One region of the Kitasatospora sp. NPDC051914 genome, then DNA from elsewhere that is predicted to be linked to it. Evidence: riboswitches for the same ligand, from Rfam matches in the RefSeq annotation. Region 1 holds a riboswitch; each other region holds the start of a gene.

Region 1 (7,444 bases):
CCACCGGTGCCTTGAGCAGTTTGGCGACCTGCGCGGTGGAGGCGAGCTCGCCGCGTCCGGCCGCCCCGTCGAACAGCCCCATCACGCCCTCGACCACCGCCACGTCGGCCCCGGCGGCGCCGTGCAGGAAGAGCGGGGCGATCCGCTCCTCGCCGCACATGTACGCGTCCAGGTTGCGGCCCGGGCGGCCGGCGGCCAGCGCGTGGTAGCCCGGGTCGATGTAGTCCGGGCCGACCTTGTGCGGGGAGACCGCGAGGCCGCGTGCGGCGAGCGCGGCGATCAGGCCGGTGGCGACGGTGGTCTTGCCCGCGCCCGAAGAGGGCGCGGCGACGACGAGACGGGGGATGTTCAACGGGCTACCACTCGATACCGCGCTGGCCCTTGCGGCCGGCGTCCATGGGGTGCTTGACCTTGGTCATCTCGGTGACCAGGTCGGCGAATTCGGTCAGCGGCTCCTTGGCGTACCGGCCGGTGATCACCACGTGCTGGCTGCCCGGGCGGTCCTTGAGCACCGACACCACCTCGTCGACGTCCACCCATCCCCAGTGCATCGGGTAGGTGAACTCGTCGAGCACGTAGAAGCGGTAGGTCTCGGCGGCGAGGTCGCGCTTGACCTGCTCCCAGCCCTCCTTGGCGGCCTCCTCGCTGGACTCCATGCCGCGCTGAACCCAGGACCAGCCCTCGCCCATCTTGTGCCAGGCCACCGTGCCGCCCTCGCCGGAGGCGCCGAGGACGCGCAGCGCGTTCTCCTCGCCGACCTTCCACTTGGCGGACTTGACGAACTGGAACACCCCGATCGGCCAGCCCTGGTTCCAGGCGCGCAGCGCCATGCCGAAGGCGGCGGTCGACTTGCCCTTGCCGGGGCCGGTGTGCACCGCGGTGATCGGCAGGGTGCGGCGCTGACGGGTCGTCAGACCGTCGTCGGGGACACTCTCGGGCACTCCCTTGGGCACGGCTCAGGCCGCCTTTCGCTGGGTGGAGACGGAACGGTGGTCGCGGACGAGCGCCGCCACGCCCTCGGCGCGCAGCTCGTCCAGGGTGACGGCGGGGCCGCCGAGGCGGGCCGCCAGGGTGCGGGCCAGACCGAGCCGGACATGGCCGGACTCGCAGTCCAGCACCACGCTCGCCACGCCCTGCCCGGCCAGCAGGCCCGCGGCCCGCTCGGCCTGCGCCAGGGCGTCCCGGCCGCCGGTGGCCCGGCCGTCGGTGACGAGGACCAGCAGCGGGCGGCGGTCCGGGTCGCGCATCCGCTCGATCCGCAGCACCTCGTGGGCGCGCAGCAGCCCGGCGGCCAGCGGGGTCCGCCCGCCGGTCGGCAGCTGCTCCAGCCGGGCCGCCCCGACCTCCACCGAGGAGGTCGGCGGCAGCGCCAGTTCGGCGCCGGCGCCGCGGAAGGTGATCATGCCGATCTTGTCACGCCGCTGGTAGGCGTCCATCAGCAGCGACATCACCGCGCCCTTGACCGCGCCCATCCGCTGCCGGGCGGCCATCGAGCCGGAGGCGTCCACCACGAACAGCACCAGGTTGGACTCCCGGCCGCGGCGCACCTGCTCCCGCAGGTCGTCCTTGGCCAGCACCAGGGCCCGCCCGGACCGGCCGCGGGCGGCCTGGTGCGGGGCGGCGGCCTGCAGCGTCGCGGTCAGGTGCAGCCGGGCCAGGCGGCCCTGCGGGCGGCGCGCCCGCACGGTGTGCCCGCCGTCGGTCTCCGCGACCGAACGCCGCCCCAGCGCACCCCGGCCGGTGCCGGGCACCTTGAACAGCCGCGTGCGGTACGGGTCGGCGCTCGCCACCGGGGCGGCCTCCCGGCCGGTGCCGGGCGCCTGGCGGGGCTGCGGCGGGGCCTGCTCCGGAGCCTGCGCGGGGTCGGAGGCCGCCGAGCCGTCAGGCGCGTCCGCGGGCGCGGGGGCGCCGCCGGGGCCGTCCGGGCCGCCGCCGTCCGGGCCGTCGTCCTGCGGCCCGCCGCCGTTCGGGTCACTGTCGTCCGGGCCGTCCTCCTCGGAGCCCGCGTGCTCCTCCAGCGTGCGGTCCAGCTGCTCCTCGTCCAGGCCGGGCGCGTCGAAGGGGTTGCGGCGCCGGCGGTGCGGCAGTGCCAGCTGCGCGGCCTTGCGCACGTCCTCCTCCAGCACCTCGGTGCGGCCCGCCCAGGCCGCCAGTGCGACCGCCGTGCGGGCCATCACGATGTCCGCGCGCAGGCCGTCGACCTCGAAGGCGGCGCAGACCGCGGTGATCTGACGCAGCGCCGCGTCGGTCAGCTCCACCTTCGGCAGCAGCTCCCGGGCGGCGGTGATCCGCTCGGCGAGCGCCCGCTCCTCCCCGGCGAACCGCTCGGCGAAGCCGGCCGGGTCGGCGTCGTACGCGAGCCGCCGGCGCACCACCTCGGCCCGCTCCTGCGGGTCCCGGGTCGCCGCGATCTCCACCGTCAGGCCGAACCGGTCGAGCAGCTGCGGCCGCAGCTCGCCCTCCTCCGGGTTCATGGTGCCCACCAGCAGGAAGCGGGCCGCGTGCCGCACCGACACGCCCTCCCGCTCCACGTACGAGCGGCCCATCGCCGCCGCGTCCAGCAGCAGGTCGACCAGGTGGTCCTGCAGCAGGTTGACCTCGTCGATGTAGAGCACGCCGCGGTGCGCCTTGGCCAGCAGGCCCGGCTCGTACGCCTTGACGCCCTCGGCGAGCGCCCGCTCCAGATCGAGCGAGCCGACGATGCGGTCCTCGGAGACGCCGACCGGCAGCTCCACCAGGTGGGCGGGCCGCTCCAGCGAATCGGCGCCGCCGTGCGCGCCGTCCGGGCACTGCGGGTCCGGCGCCGCCGGGTCGCAGGCGAACCGGCAGTCGGCGACCGCGTCGATCGACGGCAGCAGCCCCGCCAGGGCGCGCACCATCGTCGACTTGGCGGTGCCCTTCTCGCCGCGCACCAGCACACCGCCGACGGCCGGCGAGACCGCGTTCAACAGCAGCCCGAGCCGCAGGTCGGCCATGCCGACGATCGCGGTGAACGGATAACGGGCGTCACTCATCTGCTCTCCCTTGCTCACGGCGCACCCGGCGGCACGAACGGCAGCCCCTGCGGTGCCCCGCCCTCGATCAGCTTCCACAGCGCGTCGGTGTCCGCATGCTCCTCGATCAGGTCGCCCAGCCGGTCCAGCCGCTCCTCGCGCGCCGCGGCGAACGAGGTGTCCGGCGCCGGTACGAACGCCCGCCCGGCCGCCGCCGCCACCTCGCGCAGCAGCGCCCGCCGGAAGCCGTCGTTCTCCAGCGCGCCGTGCCAGGTCGTCCCCCACACCGCGCCGACCCGGCAGCCGTCCAGGAAGGCTTCCCCGCCATCGACGGCCACCACGCCGTGGTGGATCTCGTACCCCTCGACCCGCTCCCCGTACGCCTCGCCGACCGGCCGGCCCAGCACCTTCTCCGTGCCGAACTCCACCCGGGTCGGCAGCAGCCCCAGGCCCTCGACGGCGCCCGCCTTCGACTCCACCGCGTCGACGATCTCCCGCGACAGCATCTGGTAGCCGCCGCACACGCCGAGCACCGGCAGCCCGGCCGCGGCCCGCGCCTGCAGGGCGGTGTCCAGGCCGCGCTCGCGCAGCCAGGCCAGGTCGGCGACGGTCGCCCGGGTACCGGGCAGCACCACCAGGTCGGCGTCGGCCAGCTCCTCCGGCCGGGTCGCCCAGCGCACCAGCACGCCCGGCTCCTGGGCCAGCGCGTCCACGTCGGTGAAGTTCGACAGCCGCGGCAGCCGCACCACGGCCACCCGCAGCACGTCCGCGCCGCGCGGGGCCGCGGTCGGACGGTTCTCCACCGCGGTGGAGAGGTCCAGCGAGTCCTCGGCGTCCAGCCACAGGCCGGGCAGCATCGGCAGCGTGCCCAGCACCGGACGGCCCGTCAGCTCCCGCAGCATCTCCAGGCCCGGCGCCAGCAGCCGGGCGTCCCCGCGGAACTTGTTGACGAACCAGCCCGCCACCAGCGACTGGTCCTGCGCGGACAGCAGCGCCAGCGTGCCGTACATCGCCGCGAACACCCCGCCGCGGTCGATGTCGCCGACCACCACCACCGGCAGGTTCGCGGCCGTGGCCAGGCCCATGTTGGCGATGTCCCGGTCCCGCAGGTTGATCTCGGCGGGGGAGCCGGCGCCCTCGCAGACCACCACCTCGTACCGGCTGCGCAGGTCCGCCAGGCACTCCAGCGCCCGCTCCAGCAGGACGGGCTTGCGCTCGCGGTAGTCCAGCGCCCCGACCTCGGCCACCGGCCTGCCGAGCAGCACCACCTGGCTGCGGCCGTCCGCCCCCGGCTTCAGCAGCACCGGGTTCATCGCCGCCTCGGGCTCCACCCGGGCGGCCTGGGCCTGCATCGCCTGGGCACGGCCGATCTCGGCGCCGTCCGCGGTGACGAAGGAGTTCAGCGACATGTTCTGCGCCTTGAACGGCGCCACCCGCACCCCCTGCCGGGCCAGCCACCGGCAGATCCCCGCCGTGACCACGCTCTTCCCCGCATCCGAGGTCGTCCCCGCCACCAGCAGAGCCTTCGTCACGTGACACTCCCTTGCGAACCGGTGATGGAGGGGACACGGCCGAGTGCGGTGCGTCCGAGGGCGTGGGCGGCCGTCGTCACCGCCAGCGCCAGCACCCCCACGCGGCGGGAGAGCCGGCAGGCGCGCTCGATGTCCGGGACGTCCACCGGCCGGAGTTCGGCGCCGAGGACGGGCCGGTGCTCCACCCTCTCGCCGTACTGCAGGGTGCCGCCGAGCCGCACGCCGAGCCCGCCCGCGAAGGCCGATTCCGCCTGTCCGGCGTTGGGGCTGGGGTGTGACGACCCGTCGCGCCGCCAGACCTTCCAGGCGGCCCGCGGGTGCTCCGCGGCGGCGACCGTCAGCAGCGCGGTCAGCCGGGCACCGGGCCAGCCGGCCACGTCGTCGAGCCGGGCGGAGGCCCAGCCGAAGCGCAGGTGGCGCGGCGAGCGGTGGCCGACCATCGCGTCCAGGGTGTTGACGGCCCGGAAGGCCAGCAGCCCGGGGGTGCCGGCCAGCGCGCCCCAGGTGAGGGCGTTGACCACGGCGTCGGCGGTGTTCTCGGCGACGGACTCGACGACCGCACGGGCGATCTGCTGCCCGTCCAGGGCGCTGGGGTCGCGGCCGCACAGGTGCGGCAGGCGCTCCCGGGCGGCGGCCAGGTCGCCGGCCTCCAGGAAGCGGCCGATCGTCCGGGCCTCGCGGGTGAGGGAGGTACCGCCGAGCACCGTCCAGGCGGAGGCCGCGGCGAGGGCCGACCGTGCCCGGGGGCGCCGCCGCAGGGCGCGGTCGGCGAGGACGGCGCCGGCGGCGACGGTGCCCACGCTCAGGGCGGTGAAGGCGGCTCCGGTGCCCCGGTGGTCGCGCCAGAGCCGGCGCTCCAGGCGGCCGGCCGCGGTGCCGAAAAGGGCGACCGGGTGGCCGCGGCGGGGGTCGGCCAGCGCGGTGTCGGCGAGGTAGCCGGCGACGGCGCCCAGCAGGTAGGGGGAGGGGTTCACACGGGCCACGGCCCGGCTCCCCGGTCGGGGCGCAGCGGTGACCGCTGGGCAGCCTGCATGGCGTGCGTGTCCTCACTCAGGGTCCGCGCCCTGGATCGACGAACCGGCGGCGAGAGTCTCCTGGCTTCCGGGTCGGACACGCGCTCGGGCCTTCCAGCGGCCCTGTCGCGGACCGCCGTGACCATGCAGGTCGAGCGTGCTCCCCGGTGACAGTGGCGGGACCGCGCCGGACTCGCACCGGCTTCCTCTGCATGCCTCCGTATGGCCCCGAGATCCCATCACGCGTCCCGACCGGGAGTCAACAAAGCCTGTGGAGGGGTTGGTCACACACCGTCGCCGTTCCGACCGCCCCGGGCCCCGTACGATCCTCCAGCCCCGGGCCCGGGCGGCGCGCCCCGCTTCGTGCGTTCGGCGAGTGGGTCGGTGCGCGCGGCCGCCCGTACGTTCTTGTCGCATGCGACGCAGACCGTCCTCCCCGCCGCCGGTGCCGTTCTCCCCGCAGGCCGCGCGGGCGCACCGCGCCGGGCTCGGCCTGACCCCGGAGCAGGTCGCCGAGGCCATGGCCGCACACGGCGTCCGGCTGCTGCCCGCCCATGTGGCGGCCTGGGAGGCCGGTGAGCTGCGGCCCTCGGAGGAGGAGTTCGTCGCCCTGTCGAGGGCGCTGTGGTGCCCGCCCGTGCAGCTGATGGGCGTCCGCCCGGCGACCCTCCGCGACTTCCGGCTGTCGCGCGAGCTGACCAGGGAGCAGGCCGCCCGCCGGATCGGGGTCAGTGTGCAGACGTACGCCAGGGCCGAGGACACCGGCCACTGGGACGCCGACGAGGAGCAGAGCCTCGCACTGGCGCACGCACTCGGCCTGACCCTGCGGGCGCTGGTGCACGTGACCGGCCGTCAGGACGAGCTGGAGCTCCTGCTGCGGCAGGTCGTCGACGGCCGCTGGCAGGCCCGGCTGCGGGCGGTGGCCAGGCTCGTGCCCGTCCCGGACCCGGTGCTCGGCGAGGTCCTCGCGGACCTCCAGGACGAGTACCTCGTCCCCGCCCACTGGGGCTCCGCCGTCCCGGACGCCGCCCGCCCCCCGGCCCGCCCGCTCGCCGACCGCTTCTGGGAACTGCTGTCCCGGCCGGGGACGGACGTCCCGGTCTAGGGTGCCCGGGGCTACCACTCAGGGGCGGGGGGAACTGCGCAATTCGGATGCGGGTGTCGTGGCGGCATGGGCCGACCCATGTTCTGTACGGCGGCCCACATCCGAATTGCGCAGTTCTCCCCCAGCCTTCGGCCGGGAGGTGCCCCCACGCGTCCCTGATGGGGCACCCCTGCGCCGCCGCCCGGACGGACCCGTTCGGGTGGCCGCGGTCCGGGGCCGGGCGTGGACTGGGAGCGCCATGTCCAGCCGCCCACCGGGGAGCGCCATGCGTTGGGGAACCGCCGCGATCGTCGCGGCCGCCGCCGTCGGGACGGGGGCCGCCGTGCTGCTGATCGGCCGCCGGGTGTCCGAGCGGGCCGTCCGCCCCGGCTTCGCGGGGATGGGACTGCCGGGCCGCGGCGGCGCCCGCCCCGGCATCCGGGTCCAGGACCTGGCCGCCGACCGGGTCACCCTCACCCGCAGCGTCGAGACCGAGCGCCCCGGCCGCTACGCCCTGGAGTGGGCCGACGGCGGCCACGCCGTGATCGGCGACGTGCTCGCCACGGGCCCGCAGAGCGTCACCCGGCGGCTGCTCGCGACCGGCGCCGGCACGCTGCGCACCGGGACGGAGGTCCGGGTGACCGCCCGTACCGAGATCGGCGACCCGGCCTCCGCGCTCGGCCTGGACTTCACCGAGACCGTCGTCGACGGCGAGCTCGGCCCGATGCCCGCCTGGTACCTGCCGGGCATCCGCGGGGTGTGGGCGATCCTGGTGCACGGCCCCGGCACCGACCGGCAGCAGGCGCTGCCCGTCCTGCCGGT
Region 2 (7,444 bases), on a different contig from region 1:
CGAACGGCGTCTCCGGAAGGACGGCACCTCCGGGAGAGGCTCAGAGCGCGCAGCCCTCGGTGTCCACCCTGGCGGTGGCGCTCGCGCCCTCGGCCGCGTCCTGGCGCACCTCGGCCGCCGTCAGCACGTAACCGGTGTCGGCGCTGTCCAGCGACTTGGCGAAGACCACGCCGTAGACCTCGCCGTTCGGGGTGAGCAGCGGGCCGCCGCTGTTGCCCTGGCGCACCAGCGAGCGGACGGAGTACACGTCGCGGACGACCTGGCCGCGGTGGTAGATGTCCGGGCCGTTGGCCTGGATGCGGCCGCGGATGCGGGCGGGCTGGACGTTGAAGGCGCCGTTCTCCGGGAAGCCGGCGACGATCGCGCTGTCGTTGGTGCGCGCGTCCCCGGCGAAGGGCAGGGCCGGGGCGTTCAGCTTCGGTACGTCCAGGACGGCGATGTCGCGCTGCCAGTCGTAGCGCACCACGGTCGCGTCGTAGACCCTGCCGGTGCCGCCGATCTGCACGGTGGGCTCGTCGACGCCGCCGACCACGTGGGCGTTGGTCATCACCCGGTGCGGGGCGAAGACGAAGCCGCTGCCCTCCAGGGTCTTGCCGCAGGACGGCGCGGTGCCGACCACCTTGACCAGGCTCTGCTGGGCCCGCCGCACCGCGTCGCTGCCGGCCAGGGCCGGGTCCGGCGCCTCGACCTCGGTGATCGGCTCGTGCTCGAAGGGGTTGAAGACCTGCGGGAAGCCGTTGCGGGCCAGTTCCTTGCTGAAGTCCGAGAACCAGTTCGGTGCGTCGGCCGGCAGCACGTCCTGGACGGTGGAGAGCACCTTCGAGGTGCGGACCTGCTTGGAGACCGTGGGCAGTGAGGTGCCGGCCAGCGCCGAGCCGATCAGCCAGGCCACCAGCAGCATCGAGATCACGTTGACCACCGAGCCGCCGATCGCGTCCAGGGTCTTGGCCCGGCGGCGGCCGATCCTGCCGCGCAGCTTCCAGCCGTAGTGCGTGGTGATCGCCTGGCCGACCGCCGCGAGGACGATCACCACCACGACCGCGACCACCGACGCCGTGGTGCCCGGGCCCAGCCGGCGCAGCAGCAGCGGCAGCAGCTGGACCGCGATCAGGCCGCCGCCGAGGAACCCGAGGACGGACAGCACGCCCACCACGAAGCCCTGACGGTAGCCGGTCACGGCGAAGCCCGCCGCGGCGGCGATCAGCAGCAGATCCAGGACATTCACCCAGATACCCTCCCATGGACGGAGCCCGGACCCGCACGGGCCACCGGCCCGGCGCCATCAGCGGGGTGCGGGCGAGCCCCGGTCGCGCTGCCGGTCGGGGGCGGTGAGCTGCAGGGCCTCCTCGGAGAGGGCCAGGGTGCGGCTCCTGTCCCAGGGCTGCTCCAGGCCGCTGTAGTGCAGCACCCGGTCGATGACCCCGGCCGTGAAGCCCCACACCAGCCGGTCGGCCACCTCGAACGCCGGGCCGGTGTAGCCGGAGGGGTGCCGCAGCCGGGCCCGGTTCGCCGGGTCGGTGAGGTCCGCGATCGGCACCCGGAAGACCGCGCCGGTCTCGGCCGGGTCCACCGGCCCCACCGGGCTCTCCCGGCGCCACCAGCCCAGCACCGTGGTCACCACGAAACCGGAGACCGGGATGTACAGCGCGGGGAGGGTCGCGAAGACCTGGACGCCCGCCGGATCGAGGCCGGTCTCCTCCTCGGCCTCCCGCAGGGCCGCGGCGACCGGCCCGGGCCCGGCCGGGTCGCCGTCCTCCGGGTCGAGCGCGCCGCCCGGGAAGGACGGCTGGCCGGCGTGCGCCCGCAGCGAGCGGGCCCGCTCGATCAGCAGCAGATCGGGGCCGGCCGCGCCCTCGCCGAACAGCATCAGCACCGCGGACGGCCGACCGCCCTCGGTCGGCGGGAGGAAGCGGCTGAGCTGCTCGGGCAGTACCGATTCGGCGGCTGCCCGCACCGGCAGCAGCCACTCGGGCAGTCCGTCCCGTTCGATCGCGGCCGTCATCCGGCGACCGCCATGTCCGCGACCTCGCCGTCGTGCGCGTCGGCCTCGGCGCGGGCCGCCGCCTCGCCCGGGAAGTCCGCGGGCGGGCGCAGCCGCTGGCCGGGCTTTCCGGCCAGTTCGTACTTGAGCAGCTTCGCGGCCTTCTCCGGGTCGGTCTCGCCGGCGCCGTAGGCGGGGCAGAGCGAGGCGACCGGGCAGGCGCCGCAGGCAGGCTTCTGGGAGTGGCAGACGCGGCGGCCGTGGAAGACCACGCGGTGGGAGAGCATCGTCCACTCGGAGCGGGGGAAGATCCCGGCGACGGCCGCCTCGACCTTCTCCGGGTCCTCCTCCTGCGTCCAGGCGAAGCGGCGGGCGAGCCGGCCGAAGTGGGTGTCGACGGTGATCCCCGGGACACCGAAGGCGTTGCCGAGGACGACGTTGGCGGTCTTCCGGCCGACGCCGGGCAGGGTGACGAGGTCGGCGAGGCGGCCGGGCACCTCGCCGCCGAAGTCGTCGCGCAGTGCGGCGGAGAGGCCGAGCAGGGACTTCGCCTTGTTGCGGAAGAAGCCGGTCGGCCGGATGATCTCCTCCAGCTCCTCGGGGACGGCGGCCGCCATGTCCTCCGGCGTCGGGTACTTCGCGAAGAGCGCCGGGGTGGTCTGGTTGACCCGCAGGTCGGTGGTCTGGGCCGACAGCACGGTCGCCACCAGCAGCTGGAAGGGGTTGTCGAAGTCCAGCTCCGGGTGCGCGTACGGGTACAGCTCCGCGAGCGCCCGGTTGATCCTCCGTGCCCGCCGCACCATCGCCAGGTGGGACTCCGGCTTCTTCGGCCGCGCCGCCCTGGGCCTGACCGTCCGGACCTTGCTCTCTGCCATGCAGGAAGGCTACGCCCCGCGACCGGTCGTGCGGGACCGATTGGCCCGCCGCCGCCACCGGCCGCCGCCGCGGTGTGCGGGCGGCCGCCGAAATCGGGTGACAGGCCATCAGTCCGAGTACTTATGCCTAGTTCTGCATTGCTATGCACTCTGGGGAGAGGGACGGCCATGGCGGTCGCAGGGCCTCGGGGGTACCGCTCGTACACCGCGAACACGGGGCTGAAGGACTCGGCGGACGACTTCGCGCTGGTGGTGTCCGAGGTGCCGGCGGTGTCGGCGGCGGTCTTCACCCGGTCGCACCTCGCCGGGCCGAGGTCGTCGTCCGGATCGACCTCGGCATCGCCGACGGGGAGTTCACGGTGTACGGCTGCGACCTGACCGAGGGCTACGTCCGGCTCAACGCCGGATGCACCACCTGACGCCGGGGCAGCAGCCGGGCCGTCGGTACGGCCGGTATCAGCACTGCCAGAGGAAGGCGCCGCTGCCGCAGGGCTCGCAGGCGAAGGCGTAGGCGCAGCCGCTGCCGAAGTTCATCGCCGTGAGGGAATCCGGGCCCTCCTCCAGCTGGGCGACGAACGCCATCTCCTGCTCGCAGGACGGACAGTCGGGCGTCTGCTCGTACTGGAGCCATTCGGGCTCTCCGCCGAGCCGTCCCAGCGGGGCGGCGGAGTGCGGTGCCAGTCGGGCCCGGGCGTGGTCCCCGCCGGGAGCCGCCCGGTAAGCGACGGCGCGCACCGCACCGAGCAGGCGCGGGTCCCCGTCGTGGTCCGCCGGGAGGTCGGGCAGCGGCAGCGGGCGGACGCCGTCGGCGGGCAGGACCAGCGCCCGATTGCCGCCCGCGTCGGCGCTCCACTCCTGGCAACCGCCGGGGTCGTTCTGGCACATGAACAGCGCGAGCAGGCCCCGGCCCTCCGCGGCCCCGGCGCCGGCCTGCCGGCCGAGGTCGTCGAGCAGGATCTGGGCGAGGAACTGCATCGGCCCGCCGCAGGTCGCGCAGTGCGGCCAGTCCGTCCCGGCCGGGGCCAGCGGCACGCCGCCGGTACGGGTGAGCAGGGCGTCGGGCGCCATCGGGCCGGCGTCGGTCATCAGGATCGTCACGGCTGGCCACGATAGGGCGGGCCACCGACGCCGGCGGTGTCAGCCGGCCGCCGGAACGGCCCCGAGGTCCTTGCAGAGAGCGGTCGGGAAGGCGGGCTCGACGCGCTGCACGGCCGTGCAGCCCGCGCCACCCGCCGAGGTGACCGCCGTCCACCCGGAGGCTGACGCCCGGTAGAACCAGCGGGTGGTACGGGCGTGGCTGTCGCAGCCGGGGCCGGGGTCGCCGCGGGCCGGTCGGCGCCGAGAGGTCGAGGACGAGCCAGTGCCCGTCGCAGCCGCGCACCGTCCAGCCGGTGTGCTGCGGCGAGTCGGCGCCGGTCAGCGCCTGCCGGTACGAATCGGCGGTGCAGCCGGTCGGGGCCGGGCTGCAGCCGAGTTCCCCGCACCGGCGGAGGGCCGGCGGGGTGGCGCCCGCGGCGGTGAAGGAGTGAGTGCCGCCGACCAGGACGGTGCGGTCGCCGACCGGTGCGGGCAGCGGCACCTCGACGGTGGCGGCCTCCGAGCTCGTGCAGCCGGAACTCCGGTCCATGGAGCAGGACTCGAAGGTGATCCGGACATCCACCGCACCGGGGCGGGAGCCCGTCACCTCGCCGGTGAGTCCGCGGGTGCAGTTCTCGGCACCGGACGGGACCTTCACATCGACGACCAGGAAACGGCCGTCGGGCGTGGTGCGGACGGCGTCGACGGCGGAGACCCCCATCACCGTCCACGGGATCTCCGCGGCATCCGGCCGGGTGCCCTGCCCGGTGACGGTGCTGCCGCACCGGCGAGCACAGCGGCCAGCAGCATGGCGAGTAAGGCGGCGAGCAGCGTACGGAGCCCGTTCTTCGGCAGGGCTGCGGGCTGTGCGGCACGCGCGGGCGTCATCGGTCCCCCCGGTTCGATCGTCCGCCGACCACCCTGTCGGCGGCGCGTCAGAGGGGTTCGCCGCAGCGCGCGTTCCATCGACCGGCCCGGCCGCTGAGGTGGGTGGCGGTGAGCGGGCGGACGTCGAGGCGCCGGAAGGCGGCGGCAGGGGCGCCGAGGGCGTGCAGCACGGCGGCGCGGACAGTGTCCGGTTCGACGACGGCGATCAGCGAGGCCGGCTCCTCGGGGAGGCCGTCCAGCCATGCGGCGACCCGGTCGAGCAGCGCCTGCAGCGGCTCGCCGCCGTGCGGGGCGGCCGCCGGGTCGGCGAGCCAGCGGGCGAGGGCCTCCGGCTCGGCCGCGGCGACCTCGTCCAGGGTGCGGCCCCGCCAGCGGCCCACGGCGCAACCGGCCAGGGCGGGTTCGTCGGCGGGCGCAGGCAGGCCGAGCACCTCGGCGGTCTGCCGGCAGCGCGGGGACGGGGAGACCAGCACCCGGCCGGTCGGGCGGAGGGTCCCGGCGGCGCGGGCGGCGGCGCGCAGCCCGTGGTCGTCGAGCGGTGAGCCGTCGTCGAAGCGGGAGGCGCGGGCGGCCTCGCTCATGGCCGCTGAGATCAATGTCACGCGCATGACCACGTCCTCCCCCAACTCCGTCTGCCGGTAGGCGAATCGCCGCCGGTGAGGGGCACGGCCGGGTGCTGCGGCGTGCCGTTGGTGGTGAATGCGCCGTCCGCACGCCCTTGGCGGGCCCTGTCCTTGACGGTACCTTCTTGCCGATGTGCGACGGCACGACGGAAGCCCGGTGGAACTCCGGCACGGTCGCGCCACTGTGTGCCGACGGGTCGCCCCCTGCGGGAGGCGGGCTGTCGGTGAGTCAGACCCACTGCCGTCGACTGTGCACCATCTAGCGGGACGCGAGTTCCCGAGGAGGTCCTGCCATGGCCCAGTCCGCCGCTCCTGCGGTCGTCTCCCCCGTCGGCCAGTCCGCCGCACCGCTCTCCGTCAAGGCGATCCTGCCCTGGGCGGTGTTCTTCGGCATCCTGATGATGACCCTCGTCTACTTCGTCGGCGCCGAGCAGGGCGCCGTCTCCCTCATCGCCGGCGAGGACGTGCACGAGTGGGTGCACGACGGTCGCCACCTGCTCGGCTTCCCCTGCCACTGACGGGACGGGCACCGTGAACAACTCCACACCCGTCAGATCCCTGCTCGTCCGCGGCATGCTGGGCGGGCTGGGCGCAGCCGTGCCCGCCCTGCTGGTCGCCTACCTGCTGGGCGAGCCCCGGGTCGAAGCCGCCATCGCGTACGAGGAGTCGCAGCCCCACACCCACGAGCACGGGGTGGAGCTGGTGAGCCGGTCGATGCAGTCCACGGCCGGCCTCGCCACCGGCATCCTGGTGTTCGGCGTGGCGCTGGGCGGCATCCTCGCCCTGGCGTTCTGCTTCGCGCTGGGCCGGATCGGCCGCTTCGGCCCCCGGGCCACGGCGATGCTGGTCGCCGGCACCGGCCTGGTCGCCGTGTACGTCGTCCCGTTCCTCAAGTACCCGGCCAACCCGCCCGCGGTGGGTGATCCGGAGACCATCGGGCAGCGCACCACGCTGTACTTCCTGATGATGCTGCTGGGTCTGCTGCTGTCGATCGCCGCGGTGATCCTCGGCAAGCGGCTGGCACCGCGTCTGGGCAACTGGAACGCCTCGGTGGCCGCGGTGGCCGCGTTCGCCCTGGCCGTGGGCCTGGCGTACGCGTTCCTGCCGTCGTTCGACGAGGTGCCGGCGGACTTCTCGGCCACCCTGCTGTGGCAGTTCCGGCTGGCGACCCTGGCCGTGCAGGCCACCCTGTGGGTGGGCTTCGGCCTGGTCTTCGGTCACCTCGCCGAGCGCCTGCTGAACCCGAGGCCCGCTGCGGCGGCCGCACCGGATGCGGTGGCCTCGGCAGCCTGACAGGCGATCGAGGGGCGCTGGGGTACCTCCCCAGCGCCCCTCGTGGCTATCCGCCGAGGTGGCGGCGGAGGAAGCGGAGGGCGGCCTCGTCGTCGTCCGGCCCGCCGGCCTCGTGGCCGTTGTAGCGCCAGACGTCGATCTGCTTCGGCCCGGCGTAGGCGTTGTGGGCGGCGAAGACCGTGGACGGCGGGACGACCTGGTCCATCAGGGCCGCGGAGAAGCGGGCCGGGGCGGTGGCACGGGCGGCGAAGTGCACGCCGTCCATGTACGAGAGGGTGCGGTGCACCTGCTCGTCGCGGCCGCGGTGGACGGCGAGGTAGTCGGCGATCTCCCGGAACGGGTGGGCGTCGGTGACGACCACGGCCCGCGGGAAGTCGCAGAGGAACGGCACGTGCGCGACGACCGCGGCGAGGTCGGGAACGAGGCCGGCCGCGGCGAGGGCGGTGCCGCCGCCCTGGCTGTTCCCCATGACGGCGACCCGGTCCGGGTCCACGGCGGGCAGGGTGCGTACGGCGTCGACGGCCCGCACGGCGTCGGTGAACAGCCGCCGGTAGTAGTAGCCGTGCGGGTCCTCGATGCCGCGGGTCATCACGCCGGGCACCTGCGGGCCGGCGGGGCCCGAGTCGGGGGTGTCGCCACGGCTCCACACCGAGCCCTGCCCGCGGGTGTCCATCTGCAGGTGGGCGAAGCCGGCGGAGGCCCAGACG
Region 3 (7,444 bases), on a different contig from region 1:
TGCCGAGGACGACGCCGTTGCGTCCGCGGAGGTACGGGAGGAGGGCGCGGGCGGTCACAGGCCGGCCTCGGCGTAGACCTCTTCGACCAGGGCGGCGACCGTCTCCCAGGCGTAGGCCCGGGCGGCGGTGGCGCTCCGTTCGGAGAGCCGGCCGCGCAGCGCCGGGTCGGCGGCGAGCCGGTCGATCGCGGCGGCGAGGGCGGCCGGTTCGGGTGCGGCCAGCAGGCCGGTTCCGGTGAGGAGTTCGCGGTTGCCGGGCACGTCGGTCGCGATCACCGGAAGGGCGGCGGCCATCGCCTCCAGGGCGACCAGCGGCATGCCCTCCCGGTCGGAGGGCAGGACGAAGGCGTCGGCCGCGGCGTACGCGGCGACGAGGTCCTCGCCGTGCAGGCCGCCGGCGAACTCGACCGTTTCCGGGCCGAGTTGCCGGGCTCGGGCCTCCAGCCGGGAGCGCAGTTCGCCGTCGCCGACGATCCGCAGCCGGACGGGCCGCTCGGTCAGGGCCATCGCGTCGAGCAGCCGCGCGACGTTCTTCTGGGCGCTGAGCCGGCCGACGTACAGCAGCCGGAGCGGCCCGGGCTCCGGCGTGCGGACGGGCATGAAGTACTGGCGGCCGACGCCGTTGGGCACGGTGAAGACCCGCTCGGCGGGCACCCGGTAGGTGTCCCGGACGAAGGCGCCCTGGGCGTCGGTCAGCACGATGACGGCGGCGGCGGCCCGCATGACCCGGGCCAGGACGTGCTTCTTGTACGCGGGCAGCAGCCGGCCGAGCCGGCCGGAGGCGTCCACGTCCAGGTGGAAGTGCAGGACGAACCGCTGCCGGCGCAGCCGGGCGGTGAGCGCGACGAGTTCGGGCATCAGGGCGTGCGCGCAGTGCAGGTGCAGCACGGCGCCGCGCGGTGCGCGCAGCAGGGAGACCGGCAGCCCGGGGGCGAGCGCGGTGTGCGCCACCTCCACGGCCCGGTGCCGGCGGACGGCGACCGGTCCGCCGGTGCGCCGTCCGGCGCCGCCGGCGCCCAGCGCGGTGGTGACCACCCGCACCTCGTGGCGCTCGGCCAGCTGGACGGAGAGGTTCTCCACCACGCGTTCGAGGCCGCCGAGGTGGGGCGGGTAGTAGGGGGTGACCTGCAGGATCGTACGCATCAGGGTTCCAGGGCGGCGGCTCGTCGGGGGTGCGTCCGGTGCCTCAGCCATGAGGGGTCTGGGACTTCCCGAAGCGGAAGTACAGGCTCTGCGGGTGGCCGACGAGGGCGACCCGGACGAGGGCGACGTCGGCGTTGGTCTGCAGCTTCGCGACCAGGGGCACCGGCGCGCCGAAGCGGGGGGTGAGGGCCGTGGTGGAGCTGGCCAGGGTCTGCCCGCTCGGCGACTCCAGGGTGACCAGGACCTGGTAGCCGTGGGCGCCCTCGCCGTGGTCGGTGACCGCGATCGGGACGACCACGGTGGAGCCCTCGAAGCCGGGCGAGGCGGTGAAGAACAGTTCGGCGTAGGTCCGGGGACGCTCGGTGAAGGAGTCCAGCAGCACCTCCCGGGTGGCCGGGACGGCCCACAGGGTGCAGGCGACGGCGACCGCCGCGACGGTGCCGGCGAGCACGGCGGGCAGCCGGGACGGCAGGGCTCGCCGCCGCCGCCGTGGGACGGCGGCGACGACCGGCTCCGGCCCGGTCCCGGCCGGGGCTTCCCCGGACCGGATGCTCATACCGCCTCGATGCGTTCGCTGCGCTTCTGCTGGGCGGGGATGCGGGCCTGCCCGGACTCGACGGCGGGCGCCTGGGCGTCGTGCCGCCGGAAGCGGTGGTTGAAGAGCTGGCGGAGGTTGGCCATGCCGTCCGGCAGGGCGTTCAGCTTCACCTCGCCGCCGCGGGTCCGGTACTCGATCGGGACCTCCATGAAGCGGTACCCGGCCGAGGTGGCGGCGTTCTTGATCTCCTGGGAGAAGGCCATGCCTCGGGAGCGCACGTCCAGGCCGTCCCAGATGTACCGCCGGAAGATCCACATGCCGGACTGGGAGTCCCGCAGGCCGTTGCGGAAGAGGGTGCGGCTGAGGGCGCTGAGGGCGTGGTTGGCGACGAAGTGCGAGGCCTTCATGGCGCGCCGGTTGCGGCGGTGCAGGCGATCCGTCGTCATGAACTCCACGTCGTGGTCGACCAGAGTGCGCAACAGGTCCGGCAGGGCGTCGAACGGGTAGGTGCAGTCGGCGTCACCGGTCGCGATGACGTCCCCGGTGGCGACGTCGAACCCGGCCAGGTAGGCGTTCCCGTAACCGCGCTCGGGCTGCAGGACCACCCGGGCGCCCAGGGCACGGGCGACGGCTGCGGTGTCGTCCGTCGAGGCGTTGTCGACGACGACGACCTCGGTCCTCCAGCCGGCGGCGGCGAGTTCCGCCGCCGGGATCGTGCCCATCACCGCCGGGAGGTTTGACGCCTCGTTGAGCGCGGGAATCACGATGGACAGAGTGTTCACGCTCTATTCCCCCTGTAAAGCAACTGCTCGTCCCGCCCCCTCGGGTGAGCGGGCCGGTCCGGGGGTCGGGTGTCGGACGACAGGTCGGGACGGTCCCCGACGGCCTCTCAGGCGGCGGGGCCGGTCCACGGACGACGGCCGGTGTGCGGCCGCCTCCCCTCGCCTGAACTCACCGAGGTTCCGGCCGACCGCGTTCGGACGCCGTCGAACCCAATGCGCCCCCACTCGGCCGAATGCCGCCATCCCCGTTCGCTCGGGCGCCATCTTTTCACACGCCACTCGCCGGTGACACCACGGCATGCGTGAGGCAGGACACGGCCCGACCGGGCCGTGTCCGCGCTGCGGCGTTCCGCCGGCTCAGCCGCCGACGAGCCAGGAACCGGCCGGCTTGGCGCTCAGTCCGGTGCCGCCGGTCTTCAGGCTGGCGACCTGCTGGGGGTTCAGGACCTCGTCCCACACGATGATCCGGCCGATCACCCCGGCCCAGCTGCCGCCCCAGATGCCGTGGTGCCGGCTGCGGCCGAGCTGCAGCGGGCCGGGGCCCGCCCAGATGCCGCCGTTGAGCTTGGCGGTGGCCGCCTGCGCGCCGTTGACGTAGAGCGTGATGCTGTGCTGCCCTGCGTCGTACACGCCGGTGAGCAGCGCCCACTGGCCCACCGTCTGCACGCTGTCCGGGGCCGCCGCCACCACGACGGTGCCGTCCGCGCCCCCGTCGGCGGTCTGCACCCGGAACGCCCAGGCCTTCTTGCCGTTGGCGTCGTCGCGGGCGAGGTCGAAGGAGTACGAAATGCCGTCGCCCTGGCTGATCGCCGTGCGGGAGCCGCCCGGCGCCTCGTTGTAGACCCAGGCGGAGATCGAGAAGCTCTTGGTGACGTCGATCACCTGGTTCGCCGACTGGGCGAAGGAGTTGCCGTTGCTGCGCAGGCGCAGCGCGTATCCGCCCTGGACCTCGCTGACCTGCGCGTCCGGGCCCATCGCGATGTTCGCCTGGCCGGAGCGGTCGGCGAGCAGTTCGGGCTGGCCGGGCACGGTGGGCGAGTTGGCCGAGGCGGTCGAGCCGGAGCCGGACGGGCGCGGGGAGGCGGAGGTGGACGCGCCCGAGGACGGACCGGCCTCCGGGGTGCCGTGCACGCCCTTCATGACGGCCAGTCCGACCGCACCGCCCAGCAGACAGGCGGTCAGCACGATGCCGCCCGTCCAGATCAGCTTCTTGCGGCGCGACCGGGCCTCGTGCTGTTCGGCGAGCGCCTCCCAGTCGGGCATCGCGGTCGCGGGCTGCTGCTGCGGAACGGCCCACTGCTGCTGCGACGGGAAGCCGGGCGGCGTGCCGAAGCCGACCTGCGGCGGGAAGGACTGGGCACCCTGTGCCCCCTGCTCCGCGGGATTCGCCGGTCCCTCTTGGGACCCGGGCTGACCCGTCCAACCGGGCGTGGCCCCCGTACCGTCACTCATGGCCAGAGATCGTAGGCCATGGGGTGCGGCGCAGTCTCGGGTGGTGACCGTTCCGTGAGCACAACGGGTGGGTCAGGGGCGGGTCGGATGTGCACACTGCGCTCACCGGAGTGTGTCCAGCCACGGACGCGACACGCTGCGTGCACAAGATATGGGGGTACATCACGGAGACACCACTACATGTATGCTCACTCTCGCTGTCGACGCAGGGGAACCCGGTGCAAGTCCGGGACTGCCCCGCAACGGTGAGCAGGCCCGTGAACGTCCGGGCCCGCACAGTCCGAGGGCCTGCCGACGGTGTGCCACCGGCTTCCCCGCAGATGCCATGAAGCACAGCTGTACGTCCGGGCCTCGCGGGTGGGCCGGGTGGCGACGCGCGCCTCGACTCGGATCGGGCGTGCCGTTCTGCCCTGCCGCGCGCACGCCCTGACGCACCCCCGGCCCCAGGCCCGCGGGGTACCCGAAGCGTCCGCTGCCGCCACAGGAGAGAGTGCGCCTTGACCGTCGCTGCCTCAGTCACCCTGCCCTCCCAGGGAATCGCCGAGTCCGCCCAGACCGACCCCGGTGCTGCGCTGCTCCGGCTGCTCACCGACCGCAGCACCGACCTCCCCCAGGTGGACCCCGGCCACGTCGCCGCCGCCGCACTGCGCGGCCGTCACGCCGGCTCCGACTTCGCGGAGCTGCGCGGGCTGGCCGTGGAGGCCGCCGCGTCGATGATCGCCGAGGACCCGCAGTACTCGAAGCTCGCGGCCCGCCTGCTGGCGCTGGAGATCCGCGACGAGGCGGTCTCCCAGGGCGCGGTCACCTTCGCCGCCTCGATCGCCGTCGGCCACGCCGAGGGCCTGATCGGCGACACCACCGCGGCCTTCGTGGCCAAGCACGCGGACGCCTTCGACGCCCTGGTCGACCTGCAGGGCGACGACCGCTTCGAGTACTTCGGCCTGCGCACCGTGCAGTCCCGCTACCTGCTGCGCCACCCGATCACCCGCAAGGTGGTCGAGACCCCGCAGTACTTCCTGCTGCGCGTCGCCGCGGGCCTCGCGGTCGGCGACAGCGAGCAGTCGGTGGCCGAGGTGGCGGAGCTGTACCGGCTGATGAGCCGTCTGGAGTACCTGACGTCCTCTCCGACGCTGTTCAACTCCGGCACCAAGCACCCGCAGATGTCCTCCTGCTACCTGCTGGACTCGCCGCTGGACAACCTGGACTCGATCTACAGCCGCTACGCGCAGATCGCCCGGCTGTCCAAGCACGCCGGCGGCATCGGCCTGTCCTACTCGCGCATCCGCTCCCGCGGCAGCCTGATCCGCGGCACCAACGGCCAGTCCAACGGCATCGTGCCGTTCCTGCGCACCCTGGACTCCTCGGTCGCCGCGGTCAACCAGGGCGGCCGCCGCAAGGGCGCCGCCTGCGTGTACCTGGAGACCTGGCACGCCGACATCGAGGAGTTCCTGGAGCTCCGCGACAACACCGGCGAGGAGGCCCGGCGCACCCACAACCTCAACCTGGCGCACTGGATCCCGGACGAGTTCATGCGCCGGGTCAACGCCGACGAGGACTGGTCGCTGTTCTCCCCCGCCGACGTCCCCGAGCTGGTCGACCTGTGGGGCGCCGACTTCGACGAGGCGTACCGCAAGGCCGAGCAGGCCGGCAAGGCCGTCCGCACCATCCCGGCGCAGACCCTGTACGCCCGGATGATGCGCACCCTGGCGCAGACCGGCAACGGCTGGATGACCTTCAAGGACGCCTCCAACCGGGCCGCCAACCAGACCGCGCTGCCCGGCCGCACCGTGCACTCGTCCAACCTGTGCACGGAGATCCTGGAGGTCACCGACGACTCCGAGACGGCCGTCTGCAACCTCGGCTCGGTCAACCTGGGCGCCCACGTCGCCGCCGGCGCCACCGCCGCCGACCTCGTGAACGCGATGGACTGGGAGCGCCTGGACGCCACCGTCCGCACCGCGGTGACCTTCCTCGACCGGGTCATCGACATCAACTTCTACCCGACCACCGAGGCGGGCACGTCCAACTCCCGCTGGCGGCCGGTCGGCCTCGGCGTGATGGGCCTGCAGGACGTCTTCTTCCAGCTGCGGATCGACTTCGACTCCGCCGAGGCGAAGACCCTCTCCACCCTGATCTCCGAGCGCATCATGCTCACCGCCTACGAGCGCTCCGCGGACCTCGCCGAGCAGTTCGGCCGCCACGAGGCGTACGGCGAGACCCGTGCCGCCCGCGGCGAGCTGCACATCGACCACTTCGACGCCGCCGCCCCGCAGTGGACGGAGCGCTGGGACGCGCTGCGCGCCCGGATCGCCGAGACCGGCCTGCGCAACTCGCTGCTGCTGGCGATCGCGCCGACCGCCACCATCGCCTCGATCGCCGGCGTCTACGAGTGCATCGAGCCGCAGGTGTCCAACCTGTTCAAGCGCGAGACGCTCTCCGGCGAGTTCCTCCAGGTCAACCCGTACCTGGTGCGCGAGCTCAAGGAGCTCGGCGTCTGGGACCAGCAGACCCGGGACGCGCTGCGCGAGACCAACGGCTCCGTCCAGGAGCTCAACTGGCTGCCCGCCGAGGTCCGTTCGCTGTACCGCACGGCCTGGGAGCTGCCGCAGCGCGCGCTGATCGACCTGGCCGCGGCCCGCATGCCGTACATCGACCAGAGCCAGTCGCTGAACCTCTTCATGGCCGCGCCCACCATCGGCAAGCTCAGCTCGATGTACGCGTACGCCTGGAAGGTCGGCCTGAAGACCACCTACTACCTGCGGTCGCGCCCGGCCACCCGGATCGCGCAGGCCGCCACGGGCGCCCGCGCCGCCGTGCCGGTGCCGGCGCCGACCATGAGCCAGGAGGAGCAGGACGCCATCGCCTGCTCCCTGGAGAACCCCGAGTCCTGCGAGGCCTGCCAGTGAGCACCGACGACCGCCAGAAGATGCTGCTCGACCCGGGCTTCGAGCTGACGCTGCGCCCGATGCGCTACCCGTCGTTCTACGACCGGTACCGCGACGCCATCAAGAACACCTGGACGGTGGAGGAGGTGGACCTGCACTCCGACGTCGCCGACCTCGCCAAGCTGAGCGAGGGCGAGCGGCACATGATCGGCCGCCTGGTCGCCTTCTTCGCCACCGGTGACTCGATCGTCGCCAACAACGTGGTGCTGAGCCTCTACAAGCACATCAACTCGCCCGAGGCCCGGCTCTACCTGTCCCGGCAGCTGTTCGAGGAGGCCGTGCACGTCCAGTTCTACCTGACGCTGCTCGACACCTACCTGCCCGACCCGGACGACCGCGCGGCGGCCTTCGCGGCGGTGGAGAACATCCCCTCCATCCACCAGAAGGCGCAGTTCTGCTTCAAGTACATGAACGCGGTCGACCACATCGACTCGCTGCAGACCAAGGAGGACCGCCGCGCGTTCCTCCTGAACCTGATCTGCTTCGCGGCCTGCGTCGAGGGCCTGTTCTTCTACGGCGCCTTCGCGTACGTGTACTGGTTCCGCAGCCGCGGCCTGCTGCACGGCCTGGCCACCGGCACCAAC
Region 4 (7,444 bases), on a different contig from region 1:
ACCGTCGAGTGGGAGGACGGCACCGTGTACCCGGTGTTCGACGTCGAGACCTCCTCGGCGAGCCACCCCGTCTGGACCGGGCGGGCCCGCGTGCTCGACCAGGCGGGCCGCGTCGAGCTGTACCGCCGCCGGTACGGCCGCGGCTGACCGCACGGAAACGGCGCCCCCTCCCGGCCGGGAGGGGGCGCCGCCGCATGCGGGCGGGCCGGTCAGCGCGGGGGCGGCGGCACCGACACCACGAGGGTGAGCCGCACGGGCACCTCGCCGTCGTTGCGGTAGCCGTGCGCGGTGGCGGCCTCGTAGGAAGCGGTCGATCCGGCCGGGACGCGGTGGTCGCGGCCGTCCAGGGTGAGGGTGAGCTCGCCCTCGTCGACCCGGGCGATCTCCACGGTGCCGGCCGGGTGCGGGTCGGAGCCGTGCCCCTCCCCCGGCAGGATCAGCCACTCCCAGAGCTCCAGCGGGCCGGGTGCCTCGATGCCGTTGAGCAGCACGCCGCTGCCGCCGTTGGCACCGGCCCACAGCTGGACGGCCTCGGAGTCGGGCACGATCCGGACGGTGGAGGTCTCGTCGTAGTCGAGCAGCCGGGCGATCGAGACGCCGAGGGCGTCGGCGAGCCTGACGACCGTGCCGACGCTGGGGTTGGTCCGCCCCTGCTCGATCTGCACGATCATGCCGCGGCTCACCCCGGAGCGGGCGGCGAGGGCGTCGAGGGTGTGACCGCGGCCGGAGCGCAGCCGCTTCAGGTTGTGGGCCAGGGCCTGGGTGATGACATCGGGGTCGGGCATGCCAGTCCAATATATTGATTCGTCCGGATCACTTTGCTGATCTACTCTTCCGGGACACGACGAGTCCAACCGACCGTACTCCGGAGTCCACTGTGCTGTCCCAGCTCCTCGCTCTCTCCGCCAGCCTGCTGTGGGGCGTGGCCGACTACGGCGGCGGCGCGCTGACCCGGCGGATGCCGGCGCTGACCGTGGTGCTCGCCTCCCAGGCCACCGCGGCGGCACTGCTCGTGGCGGCCGTCCTGGCGACCGGCGGCCCCGGCCCGTTCACGGCCGGCCTGTGGTCCGCCGTCGCCGCCGGCGCGATCGGGCCGTTCGCCATGCTCGCCTTCTACCGGGCACTCGCCCTCGGGCCCATGGGCGTCGTCTCGCCGCTGGCCACCGTGGGCGTCGCGGTGCCGGTCGGCGTCGGCCTGGCGCTCGGCGAACGGCCGGGCCCCGTCCAGGCCGCCGGGATCGCCGTCGCCGTCCTCGGGGTGGCCCTGGCCGGCGGCCCGCAGCGCGGCGGCGGCGCGGTCGGCGCCAGGGTGCTGGTGCTGACGCTCGGCGCGGCCTTCGGCTTCGGCGCGGTGATGGCGCTGATCGCCCACGCCTCGGCCGGGGGCGGCCTGCTGCTCGCCCTGTGCGTGCAGCGGCTGTGCAACATCGCGGTGGGCGGCGCCCTGCTGCTGGCCCGGGGCCGCGGGCGCCGGCCGGCCGGGCCCGGGGCCGTCCTGCGGCACCTGCCCGTACTGACCGCCGTGGGCGTGGCCGACGTGGCCGCCAATGCGACCTTCGCCGTCGCCTCCGACAGCGGGCCCGTGGCGGTGGCCGCCGTGCTGGCCTCGCTCTACCCGGTGGTCACCGCGCTGATGGCCCGCGGGCTGCTCAAGGAGCGGCTGCAGCGGGTGCAGGTGGTCGGCGCCGGCCTCGCGGTGGCCGGCACACTGCTGCTGGCGGCGGGCTGACGCACCGTCCGCCCGCGTACCGGGCCTGCGGCCCGCGCCGCTCAGGCCCGCCGCTCCGGCGCCCACCGCTTCTCCACCCCGGCGATCCGCCAGTAGCCGATCGCCACCGCCCAGACCACCACGAACAGGCCGACGATGACGAAGCCCACGTTGTCCAGGCTCAGCCCGGCGACCCAGCCCGTCACCGGGTCGGCCAGGCCGAGCTTGTCGTGCAGTACCGCCACCAGCTCGATCGTGCCGATGACGAACGCCACCGCGATCGACAGCCCGGTGATGGCCAGGTTGTAGAAGACCTTCCGCACCGGGTTGGAGAACGCCCACTGGTAGGCGAAGTTCATGAACGTGCCGTCCAGCGTGTCGAACAGGCTCATGCCCGCGGCGAACAGCAGCGGCAGGCAGACGATCGCGTACCAGGGCAGGCCCGCCGCCGCGCCCGAGCCCGCCATCACCATCAGGGTCACCTCGGTGGCGGTGTCGAAGCCGAGGCCCAGCACCATGCCGACCGGGAACATCTGGCCGGGGCGGGAGATCGAACGGGTGGCCCGGCCGAGGACGCGGTTCATCAGGCCTCGGGAGTCCAGCTGCCGCTCCAGCTCCGCCTCGTCGTACGAGCCGGCGCGCATCGCCCGGAACACCCGGAGGATGCCGAGCAGCGCGACCAGGTTCAGCGCGGCGATCAGGTAGAGGAAGGCGCCGGAGGCGGTGGTGCCGATCGTGCCGAGCACCTGGTGCGCCGCCGACCCGTCGTCCATCAGCACCCCGGCCAGCTGCGCGCCGCCCGCCACCAGGGCGGCCATCAGCACCACCATCGAGGAGTGCCCGAGGGCGAACCAGAAGCCCACCGAGACCGGGCGCCGGCCGTCGGCCATCAGCTTGCGGGTGGTGTTGTCGATCACCGCGATGTGGTCGGCGTCGAAGGCGTGCCGCATGCCGAGGGTGTAGGCGGTGATGCCGAGGCCCGCGCCGAAGACCTGGGTGCCCACCTCGTACTTCTCCGGCACGACCAGCAGGAAGAGCGTGCCGAAGGCCGCGACGTGCATCGCGAGGATGACCGCCATCAGGCCGGCGGTGCGCAGGGTGTCCTCCCGCCGCCAGCGGAAGGCCGGCGGTCCGGAGGCGGTCGGCGGCGCGGCCGTACCGGTTGCGGGCAGGGTCATCTGCGGATCACGCTCCAGCACCTCGTGGAATGACGTCGTGAGATGCCGTGGCCGGTCTCCTGGCTCACGGGGAGGTTCCGACGGTGCCCGTACCCGGCCTTCCCAGGCGCGCTGCTGCGCCCAGTGACCCGCAAAGGGGTACGGATTGACTCCCCGTTCACAGTGGCGAGGGCCGCTCCGGACTCGGACCCGCGAGGGTCCTCCACCGGTCTTCCCGAACACCACGGCTGTTCCACCGTAGGGGTGACGGACCGACAGCTGCAAGCCTGCAGACCTGCGCAGGTGTCGGAGATCACGGTCGGACGGCCTGCGAGAATGCCGCCATGCACCTCGTCCCCGCCGACCGCGCCGGCCACCGCACCATCGACGGGCACCGGGTCTGCGAGGCCATCGCGGCGATCGGCGACACCGCCCGTGTCCGTGCCTGGGCCGACCGCTTCGCCCTGCTCGCCGACCCCGGACGGCTGTCGCTGCTGCTCGCCCTGCACACCACGGGGCCGCTCGCCGTGACCGACCTCGCCGTCGCGGCCGGCATGCGCGACCCGGCGGTCTCCCAGGCGCTGCGGCTGCTGCGCGCCGCGGGCGTGGTCGCGGGCGAGCGGGACGGCCGCGTGGTGCGGTACCGGCTCACCGACCCGGCGGTCGCGGAGGTGCTGGAGCACGGCGTGCTCGGCCGTCCGGAGTGAGGGTCACCCGGGTCGGGGCCGCCCGGCTGGGGCTCGCCGGAGTGAGATCGGCTGCGCCGCACGCAGTATGACGGGGGATCGGCTTCGGCCAAGTTTTCTTGTCATGTCACCTCGAAGCCGCTCCGGTGGCCCATGCTTCCGGAGGCGGCCCGTCCGGGCCGCCGTTCCCAGGCTCCTGACGAGGAGACACCGTGAAGCTTCGCCGTACGTTCGCCGTGGGACTGCTGGCCGCAGCCACCGCCCTGATCCCCGCGCACCAGTCCGGCGCCGCCGCCGGCGGCGGCCTGCCCTTCGGCTCGGCCACCACCGTCGGCCTCCACAACACCTACGACCCGGCCGCGTTCCCGTTCCTCGCGCAGAGCCTGGACACCGGCACCGGAATGATCGAACTGGACGTCTGGACGGACACCGTCACCAAGGAGTGGAAGGTCAGCCACTCCAACCCGCTCGGCAACGCCAACAACTGCACCGCCGCGAGCAGCCCCGCCCAGCTCTACAGCGGCGGCACCAACAAGAACCTCGAGCACTGCCTCGACGACATCCGGGTCTGGCTCGGCGCCCACCCCGGCAGCGGCCCGCTGGTGGTCAAGCTCGAACTCAAGGGCGGCTTCGCCGCCAACCGCGGCATGGGCCCGGTGCAGCTCGACAGCCTGATAGCCGCCCACCTGGGCAGCACCGCCTTCCGCCCCGCCGACCTGCTCGCCAAGCCCGGCGGCGGCCCGTACGCCACCCTCGACGAGGCCGCCCGGGCCGGCAACTGGCCGACCCGCGCCGCACTGGCCGGCCGGGTGCTGGTGGACGTCATCCCCGGCACCTTCGAGGAGGGCAACCCCTTCGACACCCTGCACACCGACGTCGAGTACGCCCGCCACCTGCGCGACCTGGCCGCGGCCGGAAAGGTCGGCCAGGCCCAGGTCTTCCCGGTGGTGCACGGCGCCACCTCGGGCGACCCGCGCGGCAAGTACGGCGAGACGAACATCCGGCCCTGGTTCGTGGTGTTCGACGGCGACGCCTCGGCGTACGTCGGCGGCATCGACACCGCCTGGTACGACAGCCGCCACTACCTGCTGGTGATGACCGACGCCCACAACGTCGCCCCCGCCATCAGCGGCACCGACCCGACCGCCGACCAGGCCCGGGCCCGGGTCTCCCAGCTCGCCGCCGCCCACGCCAGCATCGTCTCCAGCGACTGGCGGAAGCTGCCCGAGGTGCAGTCCACGGTGCTGCCGCGCGGCTGACGGACCGTCGGGCCCTGCCCTGCCGCAGCGGCGGGGCAGGGCCCGAGTGCCCGCCCGTCAGCGCTGCTGGCAGCCGGGGCACCAGAAGAGGTTGCGGGACACCAGGGACTCGGTGCGCACCGGCGTCTCGCAGACCAGGCAGGGCATGCCGGTACGGCGGTAGACGTACACCTCACCGCCGTGGTCGTCCACCCGCGGCGGGCGGCCCATCGCCTCCGGGGTGTGCTCGGGCCGCACGGTGTCGATCCGCCCTGCGCCGACGCCCTCGTGCATCAGGGCGACCAGGTCCGCCCAGATCGCGTCCCACTCGGCACGGGTCACGTCCTTGCCGGCCCGGTGCGGGCTGATGCCCAGCCGGAACAGCACCTCGGCGCGGTAGACGTTGCCGACTCCGGCCAGCACCTTCTGGTCCATCAGCAGGGCGGCCACCGTCGTCGAACTGCGGGCCATCCGGCGCCAGGCGGCCTCCGGGTCCGCATCGGGACGCAGCGGGTCGGGGCCGAGCCGGTTGTGGACGGCCTTCTTCTCGCCGGGGCCCAGGAGTTCGCAGGTGTTGGGGCCGCGGAGGTCGGCCCACCCCTCGTCGTTCGCCATCCGCAGCCGGACCTCGCCGACCGGCGCGGGCACCTCGCCGGTGCCGAAGGCGAAGCTGCCGTAGAGGCCCAGGTGGATGTGCAGCCAGTCGTCCCCGAAGGCGAGGAACAGGTGCTTGCCGTGGGCCTCGGTCTCGTCCAGGGTGCGGCCGTCGAGCAGGGCGGCGCCCTCGGCGAAGCGCCCCTGCGGGCTGCTCACGCGTACGGGCCGGTCGGCAAAGGCTCGGTGGTTCTCTCGGGCTAGGCGGTGGATGATGTGGCCCTCGGGCACGGGCGTCAGCTCCTCGTCTGGTCCGTTGCGGCCCCTCCATCATCCCAGCCCCCTGTGACACCCCGACCGCCCGCTCGGGTGGTCGGTCCAGGGGCACGTGGAACTGCGCCCCTACACGTCCGGTCGGCGGCGGGAGCGGACCACGCCGTCGGCGTCGGGCAGGACGGCAGCGAGCAGCGGGCGGGCGTCCTGGGGCAGGACGGCCGCGGTCCGGGCGGCCCGCAGCAGCGGGACGAGCTCGGGATGGTCCTCGCGGTACGCGCGCCGGCCGGCCAGGCTGCCGTCGGGCTGCTCCCACACGACCTGGGCCCCGTCCGTTCCGGCGAGGGCGGCGAGCGCCGCCTCCGGGGTGGTGAGCAGGTCGGGCCAGACGGCGAGTTCGGCGCGCGGGAACATCTCCGCCCGCAGGGCGTCGGCGGGGCCGGGGGTGATCCGGTGCCAGCGGGAGGCACCGGACAGCCAGGTCTGCTGCAGCAGGGCGGGGGCTGCGGACGGCAGGGCCCGCCAGAAGGCGTCGTCGGCAGGGCGGGCCGGTTCGGTCGGGGGTTCGGGCTCGTACGGCGAGGCGTCGATGCGCTCGGGGAAGAGGCCGAGTGCGGCGGCCAGGGCGACGGGCGCGTCCACCGGGCCTGCCGTCCCGACGTAGACGTACCGGTCGTGACCGACGTGGACGAAGAAGCCGTCGGCCTCCAGGAGGCACCAGAGGCCGCCGTCCTCGCGGATCATGCCGCGGACGAGTTCGAGTGCGGTGTCCAGCGGCAGGCGCAGCCCGTCGTAGTAGGACTCCGGATCGGCGACGAGGTAACCCTCGGGGTCGCGGATCTCCAGGTCGGCGACGCCGTGCGCCTCGGCGAAGGCGCGGACGGCGGCGAGCTGGGCGGCCTCGACCGGTCCGCAGTCGCTGCTGTCGGACACCTGTCCGTGGTAGTGGCCGCGTTCGTCGCGGTCCGCCGGGTCGTAGGGGGTGATCCGGTGGACGGTGAGCGGGGCGGTCACGGGCGGCCGGCCAGGCGGGACATGATGGCGCGGTCGAGGGCGGCGGCGGTGGCGGCGACGTCCAGCTGGGAGTTGTCGATGATGGGCAGGCCCGAGGTGCGCCAGCCGGCCATCCGGCCGTGGATGCGGGCGACCTCCTCGTCGCTCAGCCGGCGGTTGCCGCTGCGGCGGGCGTTGCGGGCGAGCACCGAGTCGAGGCCGGGGAGCAGGACGACCGGGATCATGCCGGGGCCGATGTGGCGCTTCCAGCCGCCGAGGCCGATGGCCGGCCGATCGGGGAAGACGGCGTCGTCGATGATGCAGGAGATGCCGTTGGCGAGGTAGTTGCGGCAGGCGAAGCCGCAGGTCCGCCGGGCGAGGCGGTACTGGGCCTCGGAGGCGTTGTTCCAGCCGGACTGCGGGTTGGCGAAGCCGGACTGCACCCACTCGCGGACGTCGTCCAGGCTGATGTGGGCGGTGGGCATCGGCTGCCGCTCGGCCCAGTGCCGGGCCACGGTGGTCTTGCCCGCGCCGGCCGGACCGATCAGCAGCACGGCTATCGGGCCGGTCGGGAGCTGGTGCTGCGGCGGGTGCGCGGGGAGCTGGACGGGTGCGCCGGCCGGGAGGACGAAGTGTCCGGTGGCGCCGGGCGGCACGCTCATCGCGGGCGCCGTGGGTGCGGGCGCGGCGGGCATCGGGGCCGAGGGCGCCGGTGCGGCGGGCTGCGGCTGCCGGGCGGGCTGCTGCGGGTACGGCGACTGCGTGCCGGGCCTGGCCGGGTACGGCGGCTGCACC

What was found. Region 1 has a riboswitch for cobalamin ahead of AB0M03_RS34775 (cobalamin biosynthesis protein). Riboswitches for the same ligand answer to the same signal wherever they lie in the genome.
Region 2: another riboswitch for cobalamin. It lies ahead of AB0M03_RS10260 (CbtB-domain containing protein); the one in region 1 lies ahead of AB0M03_RS34775 (cobalamin biosynthesis protein).
Region 3: another riboswitch for cobalamin. It lies ahead of AB0M03_RS10700 (ribonucleoside-diphosphate reductase subunit alpha); the one in region 1 lies ahead of AB0M03_RS34775 (cobalamin biosynthesis protein).
Region 4: another riboswitch for cobalamin. It lies ahead of AB0M03_RS18205 (HoxN/HupN/NixA family nickel/cobalt transporter); the one in region 1 lies ahead of AB0M03_RS34775 (cobalamin biosynthesis protein).

The regions. Positions count from the first base shown of each region.
Region 1 covers NZ_JBFAXX010000080.1:2,577-10,020, forward strand. The annotation lists gene AB0M03_RS34755 (cobyrinate a,c-diamide synthase) at 1-352, opposite strand, end outside; gene cobO (cob(I)yrinic acid a,c-diamide adenosyltransferase) at 357-953, opposite strand; gene AB0M03_RS34765 (putative cobaltochelatase) at 957-3,014, opposite strand; gene AB0M03_RS34770 (cobyric acid synthase) at 3,029-4,525, opposite strand; gene AB0M03_RS34775 (cobalamin biosynthesis protein) at 4,522-5,499, opposite strand; cobalamin riboswitch at 5,613-5,748, opposite strand; gene AB0M03_RS34780 (helix-turn-helix transcriptional regulator) at 5,954-6,643, shown strand; gene AB0M03_RS34785 (hypothetical protein) at 6,909-7,444, shown strand, end outside.
Region 2 covers NZ_JBFAXX010000011.1:126,413-133,856, forward strand. The annotation lists gene AB0M03_RS10235 (MarP family serine protease) at 41-1,225, opposite strand; gene AB0M03_RS10240 (CoA pyrophosphatase) at 1,283-2,002, opposite strand; gene nth (endonuclease III) at 1,999-2,856, opposite strand; gene AB0M03_RS10250 (DUF1963 domain-containing protein) at 3,313-3,954, opposite strand; gene AB0M03_RS10255 (histidine phosphatase family protein) at 4,869-5,429, opposite strand; cobalamin riboswitch at 5,543-5,705, shown strand; gene AB0M03_RS10260 (CbtB-domain containing protein) at 5,738-5,962, shown strand; gene AB0M03_RS10265 (CbtA family protein) at 5,976-6,737, shown strand; gene AB0M03_RS10270 (acetylxylan esterase) at 6,784-7,444, opposite strand, start outside.
Region 3 covers NZ_JBFAXX010000012.1:76,944-84,387, reverse strand. The annotation lists gene AB0M03_RS10725 (DUF6541 family protein) at 1-58, opposite strand, end outside; gene AB0M03_RS10720 (glycosyltransferase family 4 protein) at 55-1,143, opposite strand; gene AB0M03_RS10715 (hypothetical protein) at 1,187-1,699, opposite strand; gene AB0M03_RS10710 (glycosyltransferase family 2 protein) at 1,696-2,463, opposite strand; gene AB0M03_RS10705 (LamG domain-containing protein) at 2,821-3,915, opposite strand; cobalamin riboswitch at 4,083-4,226, shown strand; gene AB0M03_RS10700 (ribonucleoside-diphosphate reductase subunit alpha) at 4,437-6,821, shown strand; gene AB0M03_RS10695 (ribonucleotide-diphosphate reductase subunit beta) at 6,842-7,444, shown strand, end outside.
Region 4 covers NZ_JBFAXX010000025.1:31,547-38,990, reverse strand. The annotation lists gene AB0M03_RS18220 (type B 50S ribosomal protein L31) at 1-147, shown strand, start outside; gene AB0M03_RS18215 (XRE family transcriptional regulator) at 210-785, opposite strand; gene AB0M03_RS18210 (DMT family transporter) at 881-1,729, shown strand; gene AB0M03_RS18205 (HoxN/HupN/NixA family nickel/cobalt transporter) at 1,771-2,886, opposite strand; cobalamin riboswitch at 2,918-3,127, opposite strand; gene AB0M03_RS18200 (metalloregulator ArsR/SmtB family transcription factor) at 3,210-3,572, shown strand; gene AB0M03_RS18195 (phosphatidylinositol-specific phospholipase C domain-containing protein) at 3,764-4,810, shown strand; gene AB0M03_RS18190 (DNA-formamidopyrimidine glycosylase family protein) at 4,868-5,674, opposite strand; gene AB0M03_RS18185 (RNA-binding protein) at 5,786-6,670, opposite strand; gene AB0M03_RS18180 (AAA family ATPase) at 6,667-7,444, opposite strand, start outside.